DNA from 3 places in the Pantoea alfalfae genome. Region 1 is predicted to be linked to each of the others. Evidence: predicted binding sites of a transcription regulator. Region 1 holds the regulator's gene; each other region holds the start of a gene.
What was found. The regulator LexA, encoded in region 1, represses DNA repair genes until DNA is damaged. The targets are predictions, from matches to a motif close to TNCTGTATGTACATACAGNA.
Positions count from the first base shown of each region.

Region 1 (3,282 bases):
GATCACCGCAAAGAACTTCTGTACACCGTTCAGCACACGCAGGTGTGGCGTGGCTTCGCCCTGGACTTCACGTCCTGGTGCGCGGCCAAACATTACCGTGACCGGCAGCATCTGGATATCGAGCTTAGGATTATTGCGATGCAGATCGAGGTAATCGTGAAAGATTTTCACCGATTCGACGCTGGGCACAAAGTAGGGGAATACGCGCGGGCCATCGTGGATAAATACGTGGCGCGGCAGCAGTGAACCATCAATCTCCAGCGGAGAGAGCGGATCAGGCAGATGATGCCGCAGACACTGCGCGCGTAAAGTCAGTAAGTCGGCCTTCGAATCGTAAGGCAAAACATACATAATAGGTCGGGTCGGATCCAGACCATGTTCAGACACAGGATCGGCCGGAATGGCCTTACTTTTTACCAAAAACGACAGTGGTAAATTAAGCAATTTGTAATAGAGTTTACGCCAACCTGACATAGACAACATGAAGCCTCTTGTTAGCAAAGCGCCGCAAGCATACCAGAAAGTGCAGCGAAGATCTGTGGTGGTGCCAATTGCACGCAGCCCAGACATTGACGTCAATCCGATAAAAGGGTTCCCACATCATGGCAAATAATGCCACCGGACTTATCAGAATAATTAAAGCCGCAGGTTACTCCTGGCAGGGACTGCGTGCCGCCTGGCAACATGAAGCGGCGTTTCGTCAGGAAGCCCTGGCTGCGCTGGTCGCCATTATTATCGCCTGCTGGCTGGATGTCGATGTGGTCTCACGCATCCTGATGATTGGGTCGGTGGTGCTGGTGGTCATTGTCGAAATCCTTAATAGCGCCATTGAATCCGTGGTCGACCGCATCGGTCAGGAGCATCATCCGCTGGCGGGCCGGGCCAAAGATATGGGATCTGCGGCAGTACTGATCAGCATCTTACTGGCACTCTTTGTCTGGATCGCGCTGCTCTGGACACATTTGCGATAAGCGTTCCATATCGCGCCGGAAGCCGCGTTTTGCCTGACAATCGGTTTCCATTTCGCCAATACCTGTATATACTCACAGCGACTGTATAAACAACCAGGGGGCGGGATGAAAGCATTAACCAGCAGGCAGCAGCAGGTCTATGACCTGATTCGCGACCATATTTCTTCAACAGGCATGCCGCCTACGCGCGCAGAGATTGCTGCACAACTGGGCTTCCGCTCACCGAATGCGGCAGAAGAGCACCTGAAAGCGCTGGCGCGTAAAGGCGTCATTGAGATCGTTTCCGGTGCATCGCGCGGCATTCGCCTGCTAATGGAAGAAGAAGCCTCAGAAGGCATACCGTTGATTGGCCGGGTTGCTGCCGGTGAGCCAATCATGGCGCAGGAACATATCGAAACCCACTATAAAGTGGATCCGGGCCTGTTTAAGCCCTCTGCCGACTTCCTGCTGCGCGTCAGCGGAATGTCGATGAAAGATATCGGGATTATGGATGGCGACCTGCTCGCGGTACATAAAACCCAGGATGTGCGCAATGGCCAGGTTGTCGTTGCCCGCATTGATGATGAAGTCACCGTTAAGCGCTGGAAAAAGCAGGGTGCTATCGTGCATCTGCTGCCTGAAAACAGCGATTTCGACCCGATTGTTGTCGATACCCGTGCACAGTCTCTGACCATTGAAGGTCTGGCGGTTGGCGTGGTGCGTAACGGCGAGTGGCTCTGATTCTGAGGGCTGCGTGCATTCGCTTTCTCTGATGCTATTCTGTCTGCCCTAATTTTGTCGCTGCCTGTTTTGCGCAGCGACACTGAGCACGGAACGGCGAATGCGCTTTATCACGGCAACGGATAAAAATCTCTGGCGGCTTGCGCTGCCGATGATCCTTTCAAATATCACCGTTCCCTTACTGGGCGTGGTCGATACTGCAGTTATTGGTCATCTCGACAGCCCTGTCTATCTTGGCGGGGTTGCGGTCGGGACCACTGTGACCAGTTTCCTCTTTATGCTGCTGCTTTTTCTTCGAATGAGTACGACTGGCCTGACGGCGCAGGCGTTTGGTGCCGGTGATAAAATGGCGCTGGCACGTGCGCTGACCCAGCCGCTGATGATTGCGCTGCTGGCAGGTGTACTGTTCATCGCTTTACGTTATCCGATTATTCAGCTGGCGACCCATCTGGTTGGCGGTAATCCCGCGGTACTGGAACAGGCGGCGCTGTTTATTCAGATTCGCTGGCTCAGTGCACCCGCCACGCTGGCAAACCTGGTCATTCTGGGCTGGCTGCTGGGCGTGCAGTATGCGCGCGCGCCAGTGATCCTGCTGGTGGTAGGCAATCTGGTTAACATCGGGCTCGATCTCTGGCTGGTGATGGGACTGCACTGGGGTGTCGCGGGGGCGGCAACCGCCACGGCGCTGGCGGAGTACATCACGCTGGGTGTCGGCGGTATCATGGTCTGGCGAGTCCTGAAGCTGCGCGGTATTACGTTAAGCCTGCTGAAGCAGAGCTGGCGCGGTGACAGCGGCCGGCTGCTGCGGCTGAACCGGGACATCATGCTGCGCTCATTGATGCTGCAACTCTGTTTCGCCTCGCTGACCGTGCTGGGCGCGCGGCTGGGCCCGGATGTGGTGGCGGTTAACGCGGTATTGCTGATGTTCATTACGTTCACGGCCTATGCGCTGGATGGCTTTGCCTACGCAGTTGAAGCTTTTGCCGGCGAGGCCCATGGTGCAAAAGATGGCGGCAAACTGCTGCGTGTCTGGCACTCTGCCTGTCGGCAGGCGGTGGTGGTAGCGCTGTTCTTTTCCCTGACCTATGCCATTGCTGGCCCGCAGATTGTTACCCTGTTGACCTCTCTTCCTTCGCTGCAACAAAGTGCTGACCGCTATCTGGTCTGGCAGATCGTTATGCCGCTGATCGGCGTCTGGTGTTATCTGCTGGATGGGATGTTCATCGGCGCAACACGCGGACGTGAGATGCGTAACAGCATGGTGGTGGCAGCAGCAGGCTACTTTCTGATGCTGCTCAGCGTACCGGCGCTGGGTAATCACGGACTGTGGCTGGCGGTAACGGTTTTCCTGGCGCTGCGCGGCCTGTCGCTGTGGCTCATCTGGCGTAAGCACTGGCGTCAGAACAGCTGGTTTGATGCCTGAGTCAGTCGTGGCTGCACGCAAGCCGATACAGATTATTCTGTATTATTCTACGGTTAATAAGTTGGCTACTATAATTAACTCTATGCAGCGCAGTTAACCAGCGCTTTATATCGTTATTTTGTTAAGTAACAAGATAATCATTAAACCCCGAGGATTGGAGGTCTGCCA
Region 1 is NZ_CP082292.1:3,716,004-3,719,285, reverse strand. It holds gene plsB (glycerol-3-phosphate 1-O-acyltransferase PlsB) at 1-474, opposite strand, end outside; gene K6R05_RS17390 (diacylglycerol kinase) at 603-971, shown strand; gene lexA (transcriptional repressor LexA) at 1,077-1,691, shown strand; gene dinF (MATE family efflux transporter DinF) at 1,792-3,114, shown strand; gene K6R05_RS17375 (CsbD family protein) at 3,282-3,282, shown strand, end outside.

Region 2 (3,282 bases), on a different replicon from region 1:
CTCTCCAGCGTTAGTGATTTATCCTGCCCGCCTGTTTTCGTAAAAATCCTCACTGCGTGGCGGAGTAATTGACCTGGAAGCCCCATGAAAATCAGATTCCTTTCTGCCAATGAGCCAAAACTGGCTGAGGTGCGCAAAATACTCGAACCCATCGGGGTCGAAGTTCTGCCCATCGCCCGTCGCATCGAAGAAATTCAGACTGAAAACGAGCTGGACCTGGTGCGCGATAAACTGACCAAAGCCTTTTCGCTGATTGGGCGGCCACTGTTTGTGGAGCATACCGGCCTCTATCTGGACGGCCTGAATGGTCTGCCGGCCGGTCTGACCCGCATCTTCTGGAACCGCCTGGACGCAGAGCGCTTTACCGCGCTGGTGCAGGGGCTGGACAGCCAGGCCGTGACGGCCAAAACGGTGCTCGGCTACTGCGACGGCCGCAAAATGTATCAGTTCTCGGGTGAACTGCGCGGCACCATCGCCCCTAAACCTGCAGGAACGCGCGGCTTTCAATGGGATTGCGTGTTTATTCCCGAAGGCTATGAGCAGACCTTTGCAGAAATGGGCGAACTCAAGAACGAGATCTCAATGCGGCGCATCGCGCTGGATCGCTTCGCCACCTTTTTAAAAACCTCGCGGGGAGTGGCATGAAACCTGAACTCAAACGCGCCTATGATTCCGGCAAACTGATTCTTTTTGCCGGTGCCGGTATTTCGCGCAATTTTGGCTTACCCGAGTGGCATGAACTGATTGCTCACCTCGCAAATGAGCTGGGCTACGATCCTAAGATTTTTAATACCTACGGCACGCATCTGTCGCTGGCGGAATATTACAAACAGAAGAAAGGTTCACTTGGCCCGCTGCGCAGCTGGATGGATCGCGAGTGGCACCGCCCGGATATCGATGTCCGGTCTTCAGAAATTCACACCATGATTACTCAGGGTAATTTCTCGCGTATCTACACTACCAACTACGATCGCTGGCTGGAAGCAGCGCACGATGCGCACGGTGTTCCCTATTATAAAGTGGCGAACGCCGCTGACCTGGTCTCACTGACCGAAGATAAACGTCACATTATCAAACTGCACGGTGACTTCGATGATGACACCTCTATCGTGCTTGATGAGAGCAGCTATTTTGAACGCCTCTATTTCGACTCACCGCTCGACATCAAACTGACCCATGACGTAATGGGCAACTCTGTGCTGTTTGTCGGCTATAGCATCAGCGATTTCAACATCCGCCTCCTGTTTTACCGTCTGACCAAGATGTGGGGCCGCACCGGGCTGGCGACAGCCCGGCCCAAATCGTATCTGTTCACTAACCGTAATAACCCGGTAGCCAAAGAGGTGCTGGGGCAGTGGGGGATCGAGGTGATCGTTTCCGAAGAAGACGATCCGCGTAAGGCGCTGGCGATGTTCCTTGAAGAGCTGCTGGTGTAGTCAGCCTGGCTTCTGGCAGAGAAGCGGCAGGAAAAAGAAAAAAACCTGCGCCCGGTTAAGGTTAGCCTGCGCGTAGCAAGTAAACTTGATTCTCTGCTGGCAAAGCATAACCGGCATGATATACTGTATGTATACACAGTACCTGAGGGCGAAAAGATGGCTGTTGAAACAAAATTTGTTGTAGTCAGAAAGGGTGAAGAGAAGATGACGTTTGCCAATAAGAAAGAGGCCGATGCCTACGACAAAATGCTCGATATGGCCGAAGCCTTTACTGACTGGCTGTTACAGCATCAACCTGCACTGGATGAATCTCAGGCAGAAACGCTGGGCCTGCTGATTGCAGAGCAGAAAGACACAGTGCAGCATATTCTGCGTACCAGCAAACTGCCGGACGTGTCCGCAGGCGCGACGAAGCCTGAAGCCGTGGCAGATAATGGTGCGGATGAGCAGGTGGAAGAGCCTGCTGCGAAGAAAGTACGCCCCGTTAAAGCTGCGTAATTGCCACAACGCCGGAAGCGACCCTCCCGGCGTTGTTGTTTCTGATTAACGGATTTATCCGACCTTTTGTCAGGACATACAAAACACATCCTCCTGTCATTTCCTTGTGCTGAATGCCCGCCTGCAATCTCCCTGTAAATCACGCAAATCAACCAGCTACATTTTTGAACTCAGCGCTATAGCATCAATCAGGATTCAATAATCTGGATTTTTGATCATTCATTTTTAAGCTTTGACGCCGTTTGCGTATTTTAACTCTACGCATAAACATCATCAGTCTTAATTGAATGAATTAGCAAGAAAACTAATATGATATTCTCTTGGTGATTTCTTACCTCATTTTAAATATTAATTAACACCAGTCACATGAAATAAGAGATATTAATTGTTAATCGGCTCACATTTTCTTGTGAAATAATCCGGCAGTGCTATTCAATTTTAAAAAGCAGTGTTAGGTTAGAGCCGTTTTCAGCGTAGGGTTGTTACTGGATAACAGGCAAAACCTAAGCGTTCCACAGTCTTAACCACTGTGGGGGGCTTAGGTTTTTTTTTGCCATAAATTTACTCCGTCATAGCGTAAATCATTAATAACCATAGCGATAACGAATCGACCTATTCAGGCCAGGGAAACATGACGTTGAGCAAAGCAGGTTCAGGGCTCTCCTGCGAACCGTACATCATTAAAATCAAAAACAGGTTGCTAAGATGAAATATAAAAGTATGCTGTGCGCACTCTCATTATTGACCTTTTCACCCTTGTCGACAGCGCAGGAATGGAGCGGAACGGTATTAGGGTTTGAATCTCCACCGGATCCCGTTCTGGGTGATATGTATGGTCTTCGTAAATCGCTTAACAATAATGGATTTACCTTTAACCTGGGTTATCTGAATGAAATTGGCTGGAATGGCGGCGGTGGATACAATCATGCGTCACACGTCGCTTATATCGATCAGTTTGCTTTGACCTTTAATCAGGATTTGTCGCGCTGGACAAATATTCCCGATGCACGTATTGAAGCGAACATTGTTAACCGCAATCACAACGATGATCTGACCACGCGACGGGTGCAGGATCCTCGCGTGAATGTTAACGATCTCACGCAGGAGAGCTGGGGCGGACAATCTATTACCCGACTGGGCTGGCTGACCTTTGCCCGAAGTTTTGATGATCGGCGTATAACATGGCGTATCGGAATGATGAACAAGGTTCAGACCTTCGATCAGATTATACCCTGTGATTTCCAGATGCTTTCACAGTGTGGCGGAAAATCCGCGAACTCACTAACCTGGAATAACTGGAACGTTCATACATGGGGAACCACGCTCGAATACCGGTTAACGCCCATTG
Region 2 is NZ_CP082295.1:116,624-119,905, forward strand. It holds gene K6R05_RS20780 (non-canonical purine NTP pyrophosphatase) at 85-645, shown strand; gene K6R05_RS20785 (SIR2 family protein) at 642-1,436, shown strand; gene K6R05_RS20790 (YebG family protein) at 1,593-1,934, shown strand; gene K6R05_RS20795 (carbohydrate porin) at 2,655-3,282, shown strand, end outside.
Region 2: a site for LexA is predicted at 1,558-1,577, ahead of K6R05_RS20790 (YebG family protein). Genes of this name have one in related genera too.

Region 3 (3,282 bases), 580 kb from region 1:
GCGAGCTGTGGGGCCGAAACTGGACCTACGCGCACAACGGTCAGCTTAAAGGCTATCGTCAACTGGAGACCGGTACATTCCGGCCCGTGGGCGAAACGGACAGTGAGAAGGCGTTCTGCTGGATCCTGCATCAGCTGGCGACACGCTATCCACGCACGCCGGGCAACTGGCCTGCGGTGTTTCGTTTTATCGGAGAGCTGGCCGGTTCGTTACGGCAGAAGGGCGTGTTTAACATGCTGCTGTCAGATGGCCGCTATCTGATGGCCTTCTGCTCCACCAACCTGTTCTGGATAACCCGCCGGGCACCGTTTGGCCGGGCGCAGTTACTGGATCAGGATGTGGAGGTTGATTTTCAGCAGCACACCACGCCGCATGACGTGGTGACGGTGATTGCTACGCAGCCACTGACGGCCAATGAAACCTGGCAACGGATTGCGCCAGGTGAATGGGCGTTATTCTGCCTTGGAGAGCGCCAGGAATGAACGTGAAGCGGCTTCGGGACTGGCTAACACCGGTGCCGGGCTGCTGTTCATCACATATTTCCCGCTGGCGACATTGACCATCGGCGGCTGGTGATATTTCGCAAAGTACGCATAGCCCGGCTGCAACTGTTGCCAGAAACTGGCATCGCTGGAGTAGCGGTGACGCTGCATGTTGCTGTCGGTCATGCGGAACGGATAGATGCTGATGCTGACATCCTGCTGGCCGTTACGCAGCGCCGCGTTCACATAAGTAAAAATCTCATCCATATAGGCGTTGGTCATGGCATAGCAGCCAATCGACTTACAGTCGCCATGAATCATCAGGTAGTTGCCGCTATAGCCCTGATTACGATCGTACTGATTCGGAAAGCCAATATTAATCGCGCGATAAAACCGGCTGTCCGGCTTCAGCTGATTCAGCTTCACGTTGTAAAAACCTTCCGGGCTTTTGAAATCGCCTTCACGACGTTTCGGGCCGAGGCCGCCAGAAAAGTTACAGATGCGATAGGTATCCAGCAGGCGGAATTCATTACCGATTTTGCCGTAGAGTTCGAGCGTGCGTTCTTCCTTGAAAATCTGGATATAGACCGGGGTACCGAGTAACTGCTTCTTTAATTCTTTGCTGACCGGTGCCGCTGAGACGGGTTCGGGTGTCATTGCCATGCTGAGGGCTGGCAGTAAAATCATCGCAAACAGGAGTGCGATTTTGCCCATGCTGTGTATACCTTGAGGTGAAGAGAACATGACGCAAAATGTGCGTCTTTGTTTGCATTATCGGAACTGTCCGCTACCGCAGCGCAACATTAAACATTGTCTGTTTTTTTAGCAAGACGCCGACAGCCAGATTCGCGATTTACTGAAAGATATTCGGCCACAAATTTGTAAACTTTAATTGTGGGCGCGACAAATATTGCAGTTACCCCTGCCAACTGTATACTTATCCAGTGCCGGAGGGGGTATGCGTAAAATCATTCATGTCGATATGGACTGCTTCTATGCCGCGGTGGAGATGCGTGATAATCCCCAGCTGCGCGATATCCCGATCGCTATTGGTGGCAGCCGCGAACGCCGCGGCGTGATCAGCACCGCTAACTATCCGGCCCGCAAATTTGGCGTGCGCAGTGCCATGCCAACCGGCATGGCACTTAAGTTATGTCCGCATCTGCGTCTGCTGCCAGGCCGTTTCGACGCCTATAAAGAAGCCTCCGCACAAATTCGCGATATCTTTACCCGCTACACGCCGCTGATCGAACCGCTCTCCCTCGATGAAGCCTATCTGGATGTCACCGACAGTCCGCACTGTCACGGCTCCGCCACGCTAATGGCGCAGGCGATCCGCGCCACCATCTACCGTGAAACCGGGCTTACCGCGTCAGCGGGTATCGCGCCGATTAAGTTTCTGGCAAAGATCGCCTCGGATCTGAATAAGCCGGACGGACAGTATGTGATTACCCCGCCAGAGATGGCCGGTTTTCTGCTGCCCCTGCCGCTGGCGAAAATTCCAGGCGTCGGCAAGGTCTCGGCCAAAAAGCTGGAGGAGATGGGGCTGGTCACCTGTGGCGACGTGCAGAAGGCAGATTTAGCGCTGCTGCTGAAGCGCTTTGGAAAGTTTGGCCGGGTGCTGTGGGAGCGCAGTAACGGCATTGACGATCGCGAAGTTATCGTCGAGCGCGAGCGTAAATCGCTGGGGGTGGAACGCACGCTGGCAGAAGATATCAGCGACTGGGACGCCTGCCTGGAGATTATCGACTTTCTCTATGCTGAACTGGATCGCCGGCTGACGCAGATACGACCTGACAAACAGGTGGCGCGGCAGGGCGTGAAACTGAAATTCAGCGATTTCCAGCAGACGACCCAGGAGCATATCTGGCCGGTACTGAATAAAGAGGACATGATTGCCATCGCCCGGAAAACCTGGGATGAGCGTCGTGCCGGGCGTGGCGTGCGGCTGGTGGGACTGCATGTCACCATGGTGGATCCCCAGCTGGAGCGTCAGCTGCTGCTGGGTCTGTAACGATCAGCCTCACCGCCCGATGAGGCTGACCTCCGATTACTTCTTATATTTCGCCGCCAGAGTCGCAAACCACGGGGCAACGAAATCCTCATTGCTGCCCCAGCCCGGAATAATCCTGTTCAGCGATGCAACGTTCACCGCGCCAGGCTGACTGTTGAGCTGCTGCTGAGAGATTGACGCGGCTTTAAACTGGTAAGTCGCTGGTGTCTCTTCACCGGCAATCTTCTTCGCGACCAGACGCATATTCACCGCGCCGATGGTTTTAGGATCGACCGCCACCGTCTGCACCCACGGGCTGTTTTTCTCGCGCATCAGCTGCAAATCCTGGTTCGAGACATCAATGCTGTAGAGCTTGATCTCAGTACGGCCATTCTCCTGTAGCGCTTTGTAAGCGCCCTGGCTGAAGGCATCCCACGCACCCCAGATCGCGTCGATTTTGCCTTTCGGGTATTTCGCCAGAATCGCACCAATCTTGTTGGCCGTATCGCCCTGAACATCCGTCGACACTGCGCCAATCGACTCCAGCTGATGAATGCCCGGATTCTCTTTCAGCAGTTTTTCATACACCACCTGACGGCGCTCCATCGGCGGGAAACCGGCGACCCACAGCTTGACGATATTCGCCTTGCCGTTGAAATCGTGAATAAGCTGGCCGAGCGACAGCTGTGCCAGTGAAGCATCATCCTGCGCCGTGACGGTGACGCCCGGAATCGGATTATCCACCGGGGTATCAAACACGGATAGTTTGATACCGGCATCGGCAATACGCTTCACCAGTCCGCTGGC
Region 3 is NZ_CP082292.1:3,132,310-3,135,591, reverse strand. It holds gene K6R05_RS14820 (class II glutamine amidotransferase) at 1-482, shown strand, start outside; gene dpaA (peptidoglycan meso-diaminopimelic acid protein amidase) at 453-1,196, opposite strand; gene dinB (DNA polymerase IV) at 1,441-2,496, shown strand; gene K6R05_RS14805 (sugar ABC transporter substrate-binding protein) at 2,533-3,282, opposite strand, start outside.
Region 3: a site for LexA is predicted at 1,410-1,429, ahead of dinB (DNA polymerase IV). Genes of this name have one in related genera too.